Regions from separate parts of the Bradyrhizobium sp. S3.3.6 genome, predicted to be linked through region 2. Evidence: predicted binding sites of a transcription regulator. Region 2 holds the regulator's gene; each other region holds the start of a gene.
What was found. Region 2 encodes PhoB, which activates phosphate uptake and scavenging genes when phosphate is short. Its sites were predicted from a motif close to TGTCATNNANCTGTCAT; they were not measured.
Positions count from the first base shown of each region.

Region 1: the regulator PhoB is predicted to act here: its motif matches at 1,905-1,921, upstream of ABID59_RS25665 (DUF47 domain-containing protein).
Region 3: the regulator PhoB is predicted to act here: its motif matches at 1,048-1,064, upstream of ABID59_RS01420 (YdcH family protein).

Region 1 is NZ_JBEPOT010000010.1:27,155-30,426, forward strand. It holds gene sugE (quaternary ammonium compound efflux SMR transporter SugE) at 1-206, shown strand, start outside; gene ABID59_RS25660 (inorganic phosphate transporter) at 199-1,203, opposite strand; gene ABID59_RS25665 (DUF47 domain-containing protein) at 1,218-1,862, opposite strand; gene ABID59_RS25670 (branched-chain amino acid ABC transporter permease) at 2,019-2,987, opposite strand; gene ABID59_RS25675 (branched-chain amino acid ABC transporter permease) at 2,989-3,272, opposite strand, start outside.
Region 2 is NZ_JBEPOT010000005.1:351,848-355,119, reverse strand. It holds gene pstB (phosphate ABC transporter ATP-binding protein PstB) at 1-493, shown strand, start outside; gene phoU (phosphate signaling complex protein PhoU) at 505-1,221, shown strand; gene phoB (phosphate regulon transcriptional regulator PhoB) at 1,244-1,951, shown strand; gene ABID59_RS18080 (GcrA family cell cycle regulator) at 2,255-2,764, opposite strand; gene ABID59_RS18075 (aspartate aminotransferase family protein) at 3,218-3,272, shown strand, end outside.
Region 3 is NZ_JBEPOT010000001.1:300,157-303,428, reverse strand. It holds gene ABID59_RS01435 (hypothetical protein) at 1-237, opposite strand, end outside; gene ABID59_RS01430 (hypothetical protein) at 259-477, opposite strand; gene ABID59_RS01425 (YdcH family protein) at 616-822, opposite strand; gene ABID59_RS01420 (YdcH family protein) at 1,150-1,332, shown strand; gene ABID59_RS01415 (NAD(P)/FAD-dependent oxidoreductase) at 1,500-2,603, opposite strand; gene ABID59_RS01410 (sensor domain-containing protein) at 2,809-3,272, shown strand, end outside.

The sequences.
Region 1 (3,272 bases), on a different contig from region 2:
CGGCGATGGCGGGCAGCGTGATCCTGCTCGGGCTCGCGCTCAAGTCATTGCCCGTCGGAACCGCCTATGCGGTATGGACCGGCATCGGGGCGGTCGGCACCGCGACGCTGGGCATCATCCTGTTCGGCGAACCCGCGACCGCGCTTCGCCTCGCCAGCATCGGGCTGATCGTCGCCGGCATTGTCGGGCTGAAGCTCGTTACTTGAAGATCTGGACCGCCCACCAGCTCAGTGCCGCGACGATGGCCGAGGCCGGGATCGTGATCACCCAGGCATAGACGATCGAGCTCGCCACGTTCCAGCGCACCGCCGAGACGCGGCGGGCCGCGCCGACGCCGACGATGGCGCCGGTGATGGTGTGGGTGGTCGAGACGGGGACGCCGAGGAAGGTGGCCATGAACAGGGTCGCCGCCCCGCCGGTCTCGGCGCAGAAACCCTGCATCGGCGTCAGCTTGGTAATGCGCAAGCCCATGGTGCGGACGATCCGCCAGCCGCCCATCAGCGTGCCCAGCGCCATCGCCGCCTGGCACGACAGCACCACCCAGAACGGCACGGTGAATTCGCCGCCGAGATGGCCCTGCGAATAGAGCAGCACGGCGATGATGCCCATCGTCTTCTGCGCATCATTGCCGCCATGGCCAAGCGAATAGAGCGAGGCGGAGGCGAATTGCAGGATGCGGAAGGCGCGGTCGACCGCGAACGGCGTCGAACGCACCGAGAGCCAGGACACGATGGCGACCAGCATCATTGCAAGCAGGAAGCCGACCAGCGGCGACAGCACGATCGCCAGTACGGCCTTAGTCAGCCCACTCCAGACCGCGGCCGATAGTCCGGCCTTGGCCATGCCGCCGCCGACGAGGCCGCCGATCAGCGCATGCGAGGAGGAAGACGGGATGCCTAACGCCCAGGTCACGAGATTCCAGACGATGGCGCCGACAAGCGCTGCGAAGATCACCTGGGCATCGACAATCGCGGGATCGATGATGCCGGTGCCAATGGTCTGGGCGACGTGAAGGCCGAACACCATGAAGGCGACGAAATTGAAGAACGCGGCCCAGATCACCGCGAATTGCGGCCGCAGCACGCGGGTCGAGACGATGGTCGCGATCGAATTGGCGGCGTCGTGCAGGCCGTTCAGGAAGTCGAACAGCAGCGCGACGGCGATCAATCCGACCAGGACGGGAAGACCCAACGCAGCATCCACGGCGCGGCCCTGCCCTAAACTTGCTCGATGACGATGCTGTTGATCTCGTTCGCGACGTCGTCGAAGCGATCGGCCACCTTCTCGAGATGGTCGTAGATTTCGACGCCGACGATGAAGTCCATCGCGCTGCCGTTGCGGTGCTTGAGGAACAGCTCCTTCAGGCCGATGTCGTGGAGATCATCGACGCGGCCTTCTAGCTTGCCCAATTCCTCCGTGATCGCGGTCAGCATTGCGACGTTGGGCCCGATTGACTGCATCAGCGGCAGCGCGCGTCCCACCAGATTGGCGCACTCGATCAGGAGCGCGCCGATCTCTCGCATTGGCGGCTCGAAGGTGCGGACCTCGAACAGCATCACCGCCTTGGCGGTCTGCTGCATCTGGTCGATGGCATCGTCCATCGAGGTAATGAGGTTCTTGATGTCGCCGCGGTCGAACGGCGTGATGAAGGTGCGGCGCACCGCCGTCAGCACCTCACGGGTGATGTTGTCGGCATCGTTCTCGAACTGATTGACCCGCTGACAGTAGACCGGCGTCTCCTCCCCCCCGTTCAGCATGCCCTGCAACGCGACGGAGCCCTGGATCACGGTCTGGGCGTGGCGGTCGAACAGGTCGAAGAACCGTTCTTCCTTGGGCAGGAAAGCGCGAAACCAACGCATCATGGGAATAGTCTACCGGTTGGACATGGCCCGGCCCGAACGGACCGTCGTAAAACCGTCATAGACCATTTTCGCTTCGCGCGCGTGTCATCTCGCGCCCGCGGAGCCGGATCATCCACCGGATTCGCGCACCAATGAAACTGGTGCGATATCAATTATTTAGAGCGACCGCCGAAAGTAGTGCGCAACTTCACCAACGACGCCACGGCGGAAGGTGAGCACGCAGATCACGAAGATCGAGCCCTGGATCACCGTCACCCATTGGCCGAAACCGGCCAGATATTGCTGCATGGCGATGATCGCGAAGGCGCCGACCACGGGACCGAAAACGGTGCCGAGACCGCCGACCAGCGTCATCAGCACGACTTCGCCCGACATCGACCAGTGCACATCGGTGAGCGAGGCGTTCTGCGCCACGAACACTTTCAGCGCGCCGGCAAAGCCCGCCAGCGTTCCCGACAGGACAAACGCCAGGAACTTGTACTGGTCGGTCCGGTAGCCGAGCGAGATGGCACGCGGCTCGTTCTCGCGGATCGACTTCAGGACCTCGCCGAACGGCGAGTTGATGATGCGATAGATCAGCAGGAAGCCCGCGAGGAAGCCGACCAGCACGACGTAATAGAGCACCGTCGGCTTCGACAGGTCGAGCACGCCGAACATGTGCCCCTGCGGAATGCCCTGGATGCCGTCCTCACCGTGGGTGAACGGCGCCTGGAGGTAGATGAAGTACAGCAGCTGCGACAGCGCCAGCGTGATCATCGAGAAATAGATGCCCTGGCGGCGGATCGAGATGTAGCCGGTGATGAGCGACAACCCGAACGCCGCAGCGATGCCGACGAGAATGCCGAGCTCAGGCGGCAGCGCCCACACCTTCAGCGCGTGCGCGCTGCAATAGCCGGCCGTGCCCATGAACATCGCATGGCCGAACGACAGCAGCCCGCCATAGCCGATCAGAAGGTTGAAGGCGCAGGCGAGCAGAGCGAAGCACAACGCCTGCATCACGAAGAACGGATAGATGCCGCTGAACGGCACCGAGGCCAGCAGCAGCGCCATCACCGCGAATACGATCATCTCGTCACGCATCGCGCGGGGGCTCATCGGCAGCGTGTCGTCCGTCAAGGCTGTCATATCAGGCTGCCCTTCCCGTCAATCCGGTTGGCTTCACCAAGAGCACCAGCACCATCAGCACGAACACGACGGTGTTGGAGGCCTCGGGGTAGAAATATTTGGTCAGGCCCTCGATCACGCCGAGCGCGAAGCCGGTGATGATGGAGCCCATGATCGATCCCATGCCGCCGATCACCACCACCGCGAAAACCACGATGATGAGGTCGGCGCCCATCAGCGGCCGGACCTGGTTGATCGGCGCCGAGAGCACGCCGGCGAGCGCCGCCAGGCCGACGCCGAGACCGT
Region 2 (3,272 bases):
CATGGTGTTCCAGAAGCCGACGCCGTTCCCGATGACGATCTACGAGAACATCGCCTTCGGCATCCGTCTCTATGAGAAGATCTCGAAATCCGAGATGGACGACCGCGTCGAGAAGGCGCTGCGCGGCGGCGCGCTGTGGAACGAGGTCAAGGACAAGCTCAACGCCTCCGGCCTGTCGCTCTCCGGCGGCCAGCAGCAGCGCCTCTGCATCGCCCGCACCGTTGCGGTGCGGCCCGAGGTGATCCTGTTCGACGAGCCCTGCTCGGCGCTCGACCCGATCTCGACCGCCAAGGTCGAGGAGCTGATCCAGGAGCTGTCCGAGAACTACACGATCGCGATCGTGACCCACAACATGCAGCAGGCCGCCCGCGTCTCCGACAAGACCGCCTTCATGTATCTCGGCGAGCTGATAGAGTTCGACGACACCAGCAAGATATTCACATCGCCGACCGACCGGCGCACGCAGGATTACATCACCGGCCGGTTCGGCTGAGGAGACGGCACATGGGTTCTGAACATACCGCAAAGGCCTTCGACACCGACCTCCAGGAGCTCACGCGCCTGGTCGCCGAGATGGGCGGCATCGCCGAGCGCATGATCGTCGATTCCGTCGATGCGCTGATCCGCCGCGACGTCGCGCTCGGCCAGCGCGTCGTCGCCATCGACGCCGAGCTCGACACGCTGCAGAAGAAGATCGAGGAGCGCGCCGTGCTCACGATCGCGCGCCGCCAGCCGATGGCGGTGGATCTGCGCGAGATCGTCGGCGCCATGCGCGTCGCGACCGATCTCGAGCGCATCGGCGACCTCGCCAAGAACATGGGCAAGCGCGTCGCGGCGCTGGAGACGGATTTCCATCCGCTCAAGCTGTTCCGCGGCCTCGAGCACATGACCGACCTCGTGCAGCAGCAGGTCAAGTCGGTGCTGGACGCCTATGCCGCGCACGATCTGCCGGCGGCGATGGCGGTGTGGAAGGGCGACGAGGAAGTCGACGCCATCTGCACCTCGCTGTTCCGTGAGCTCCTCACCTACATGATGGAGGATCCGCGCAACATCTCGTTCTGCATCCATCTGATGTTCTGCGCCAAGAACATCGAGCGGATCGGCGACCATGCCACCAACATTGCCGAGACCGTGTTCTACATGATCGAAGGCCAGGCGATCACCGACAAGCGGCCGAAGGGCGACATGACGACCTTCGCCACCACGGTCCCGAACACCTGATTACGCAAGGAGCGACGACCCGATGGGCGCACGCATTATGGTGGTTGAGGACGAGGAAGCTCTGACCGAGCTTCTCCGCTACAACCTCGAAGGCGACGGCTATGACGTCGAGACGGTAATGCGCGGCGACGACGCCGACACCCGCCTCAAGGAGCACATCCCCGATCTGATCGTGCTTGACTGGATGCTGCCGGGGCTATCAGGCATCGAGCTGTGCCGGCGGTTGCGTGCGCGATCCGACACCAAGCAGCTGCCGATCATCATGCTCACCGCGCGTGGCGAGGAGAGCGAGCGGGTGCGGGGCCTGGCGACCGGCGCCGACGACTACATCGTCAAGCCGTTCTCGGTGCCCGAGCTCCTGGCGCGCGTGAAGGGCCTGCTGCGGCGCGCAAGTCCGGAGCGGCTCGCAACCGTGCTGGCCTTCGGCGACATCGAGCTCGACCGCGAAAAGCGCCGCGTGGCGCGCTCGGGCCGGCCGATCGATCTCGGCCCGACCGAATATCGCCTGCTGGAGTTCTTCCTGGAGCATCCCGGCCGCGTGTTCTCGCGCGAGCAGTTGCTCGACAGCGTCTGGGGCCGCGACATCTACATCGATGAGCGCACTGTCGATGTGCATATCGGCCGCCTGCGCAAGCTGCTCAATCTCGGCCGCGAGCAGGACCCGATCCGCACCGTCCGCGGCGCGGGCTACGCGCTGGACGATCGGTTCGCGAAGGCCGAGCAGGCGTAGGGTTGGCTGACGTGAGCTCGGCTGGGGCAGCAATCTCAGCTGTCGTCCCGGACAAGCGCAGCTCCTGGCAACGCGCAGCGTTGTCTGGAGCGGAGTGCAGATCCGGGACCCATAACCACAGGGCGTCGTTGTTGCACGAAAAAGGTAACTCCGAGTACCCGTAACCACATCTCGCGGTGGTTATGGGTCCCGGATCTGCGCGCGCTTGAGGCGCGCTTGTCCGGGACGACGGCGGAGGGAGTTAGCGCCGTCGCAAGTTGAGCCGCCGCCGCTTGGACGGCGAAGTCTTGGAAGCCGACTAACTCAGCGCGCCGGCTTCGCCGGGGCCCGCCTGCGATCCGCTGCCGGCTGATACGCGACCCGCGAGTGCTGGGCGCAATAGGGCAGGCCGGAGAGCGCTTTGCCGCCGCAGAAGAAGAAATCCGGGCTCGAGGGATCGCCGACCGGCCAGTGGCAGGTCGCCTCGTTCAATTCGAGCAGCGACAGCCGCTGGCTCATCGGTACCACGTTGTCGTAGGTGACCGGTTCAGCCTCGACCTCGACCTCGAAAGCCTGCGCCAGCGCGGTATTGCCGCGTGCGATGGGCCTGCTCACCCGCATCATGTGCGGCGCTGGACGCGCCTTGCGCGGCCGCGGAGCTGCCGAAGACGGGCTCTTGGCGCGGCCCGACAAGCCGAGCCGGTGAACCTTGCCGATCACGGCGTTACGGGTGACATTCCCAAGCTCAGCGGCGATCTGGCTGGCCGAAAGTCCGGCCTCCCAGAGCTTTTTCAGCTGTTCGACGCGATCGTCGGACCAGGTCAAAACCGTCATTGCACCCTTTCCTTCGCCGCGCGCCTGCCATCCTGGGGGCCGCACAACGAATGCCTAAGCCTCGAAAAATCCGTGCCGCCAGAATCCCTTAAGGCTCGCCGGGCGCAATGATACGCCCGAACGTTTACGCCGGTACATGAGGACTTTTGGGATCAGAACCGCTGCACGAGATGTCGTATCTGACAAGCCAGACGCTACAATATGGCGTGACTCACGCGCAAGAGTCCGCCGACTCGCTTCCACATGTTCCGTGGCCAAAACCCGCAAATTCGGTACCGCAAGACTACGGAATCTGGGTTTCGCGGGGCTTTCCGGGCGGCATTGACACCAATGGTGCCAAGCATAAGATAGTGATGCGTGCCGCCCTTAAAAGGCGGCACGTTTCGTTTTCCGGACCAATGATGCGCTGCGCAACGCAGTTTCAGGCCGTCCGAAACATCCAAAGAGACCATCATGGCTAACAGCGCAGCGCCGCACTTGCTCCCCGTTTTCGCCAGAACCGACATCG
Region 3 (3,272 bases), on a different contig from region 2:
ATCTTCCGGCACGTTGCCGAATTTGCGCAGCAGCGTGGCGTCACCGAATTCGCCGGTCATGGGATCGCCGCTGCGGCTGAATGCGACCGCGCCGATATGGCCGGCACCATGCGCCAGCGCCTCGGCGCGCCGCAGTGCGGCTGTCGAGCTCTGGCATTCCTCGGCGGCGCCCGCGACAGGCGATCCGTCGGCATCGATCAGGAAGGGCATTGCAACGTAGTAGGTCACGTCCGACATGGCGTTGCTCCAGTGTTGAGCTCAAGCGGCGCTACTTTTGCTCCGCATCTTGCTGCGCGAGGTCTCGGGAATGCAGCCGGCCGAAATCGCCGCCTTCAATTCTTCCAGCTCGGCTTCGAGATATTCGTTGGCCATGATCAGCGCCTTGATGGTGCTGCGCAGATTGCCGTCGCACATCGCGATCGCCTGATCGCAGGCCTGTTCATAATGGCTGTTGTCGAGAAGGGTGGGGACTGACATCTGCGGTGTCCTTGCGGGTTGTCCTTGGGCGTTTCCCTGGACGTTTCCTGGGGGGCGTCGGCGGCGGGACTAATGTTCCTCTTTTGTTCTTTTTGAGTCAAGCGGATTCATGCGCGGCGACCCGCGACTGCTCGCGGGTCAGGCGATGATGTCGGGCGTGATCTGGTCTTCGATGAAGGCGATACGGTCGCGCAACAACAGCTTGCGTTTCTTCAACCGCTGTAACCGCAACAGGTCGGGGGCGGGCGATTGATGCAGTGCATCGATCGCCGCATCGAGATCTCGGTGTTCCTGCTGCAACCGGGTGAGCTCGGCTTCGAGCTCACGCTCGTCTTCATTGGTCATGTTTGCGGTGGCCGAAAACCGATAGGCTGAGATTAAGGCTGTGGATGCCCTGTGGAAATTATCGTCCTTGCGCGGCGTGATCGCAAGCGATCTGCGACCTTCGCGCACCGCTCTCTCGCAAGATATGTGAACGATTCGCAGCGGTGTAGCGCAATCACATTGATATCATGGATTTTTCACCGCGTGGTTCCTTACTCACGCTTCGTTACATATGAATTTTCAAAAATGACGGTGCGACGACGGATACCCATCGACAGAACGAATCGGTGATGTAGACTTCGTCGCCCGGATCGAATCCAAGGTTTACCCCTACCGAGGAGGTTTCGAATGACAATTCAGGCACATCTGGTTGAATTGGAACGGAAGCACAAAACTCTCGAACACGAATTGCACGAAGCTCTCGTGCACCTTTCAACAGACGACCTGCAAATTGTTGAGTTGAAGCGCCGGAAGTTGCTGGTCAAGGACCAGATCGAGCGACTGAAGCACACCGGCGACACGCTTCACTAGTAAACCCCGTAACAGTGTAGAGTTTGATCGTATCCTTTCAGCCAGGGATGAGAGCCTTTGCGCTCATCCCTGCTGTCAGGTGTCCGCCGCGCAATTGCGCGGGCGTCAGCTTTTGCTTGGACGCGTTTGCTTGACGCGAACCGATATCCACGTCGCTCGAAAACGATCTAGATTTCTGCGAGCTCCGCGACGTGGTCTGCGATCGCGAGCGACGATGTCAGTCCCGGCGATTCGATACCGAACAGATTGATCAAACCCGCGACGCCATGGTCGCGCGGACCCTGCATCAAGAAATCCTGCGTTGCCACGGCCGGCGGCACGATCTTCGGGCGGATGCCCGAATAGCTCGGCATCAACGCGCCGTCGGGAAGCGTTGGCCAGTATTTGCGGATCGCGGGATAGAAGCGCTCGGCGCGCGACGGATCGACCTCATAGTCGATCGTCTCGATCCATTCGACGTCAGGGCCAAAGCGCGCCTGTCCTGCCATGTCCAACGTGAGATGCACGCCGAGCCCGCCGGGCTCGGGCACGGGATAGATCAGGCGCGAGAACGGCGCGCGCGCGTTGCAGCTGAAATAGTTTCCCTTGGCGAGATAGGCCGGTGGAATCCGGTCGATCGGCATGCCGTCGATGTGCCGCGCCACGGTCGTCGCCGACAGCCCGGCAGCGTTGACGAGCAGGCCGCATTGCAGCGTCATCGGCGCTTCGCCGCCGGCTTCGATCTCGATCATTCCGGTTTCTGCCTTGGCGCGGATCAGCGGCGTGTGAAACGCAAAGGCTGCGCCGGCTGCCTCGGCCTCGCCGCGCAGCGAGAGCATGTAGGCATGGCTGTCGATGATGCCGGTCGACGGCGAGAGCAGCACGGCGTCGCAGACCAGCGCCGGCTCCAGCGCGCGCGCGGCTTCGCCCGAGAGCAACTGCATGTCGAGTACGCCGTTGGCCTCGGCGTGCGCCTTGATCGATTGCAGCTTCTCGGTTTCCCTGGCATTGGTCGCAACGATCAGCTTGCCGCAATTCTTGTGCGGGATGCCGCGCTCGCCGCAATAGCGGTAGAGCGCGTGCTTGCCGCTGACGCACATGCGCGCCATCCAGCTTCCGGCGCGGTAGTAGATCCCGGCATGAATCACCTCGCTGTTGCGCGAGGAGGTGATGGTGCCGATGGCCTCGGCTTCCTCGAGCACGATCACCTCGCGCCCGGCCTGGGCCAGCTTCCGGGCCACCGCGAGCCCGACCACGCCGGCTCCGATGACGACGCAGTCGACCCTATCCATGGTCGTGCAGACGTCCCGTTGAAGTTGCAGAGGGGGCCGGTTTGCCTGGGAAACGCGCCGCGCGGTCGTTGTCCGTTAAGGAAGCATTTATCATGTCAGGGCAATTGCCGTATTTCGCATCACATTTTTCTGTTGGGCGTACAGGCGTTTACCCGATCCAAACTCACGAAGCCAGACAATCCGCAGTTGAAATCGCGGGTGGCTGATGGCTAAGAAGAACTGGCACGAAGGCAGCATGCTTCCGATTGCTGTGCAGGCCGTCGTGTGCCTGGCCAGCGCGGTCGCGCCTTCGCGTGCCCACGCGGACAGCCTTATTCCGCCGAGCTATCTTGGCAATCTCGACCCCAATCTGATCTGGGAAGTCCTGATCGGCGGCATTGTCGTCTGCGCGTTCCTGGCCGCCGTCGCGCTGTGGATCCATTCCGCGCTGCGCCGGAGCAAGCGTTCGCAGTTGCGGCGCAACGCCTTCGTCTCCTCCGCCATGAACAATCTCAACCAGGGCGTGGTGATGACGGATGCGCAGCGGCGCATCATCTTCTGCAACGACCGCTATCTCGAGATCTACGGCTTGACGCGCTCGGACCTGTGGACCGGCATGACCGGCTACGACATCCTCGAGCTGCGGCGCCAGCGCGGCGTCCTCGCCGTCTCCGACGACGACTTCTACGA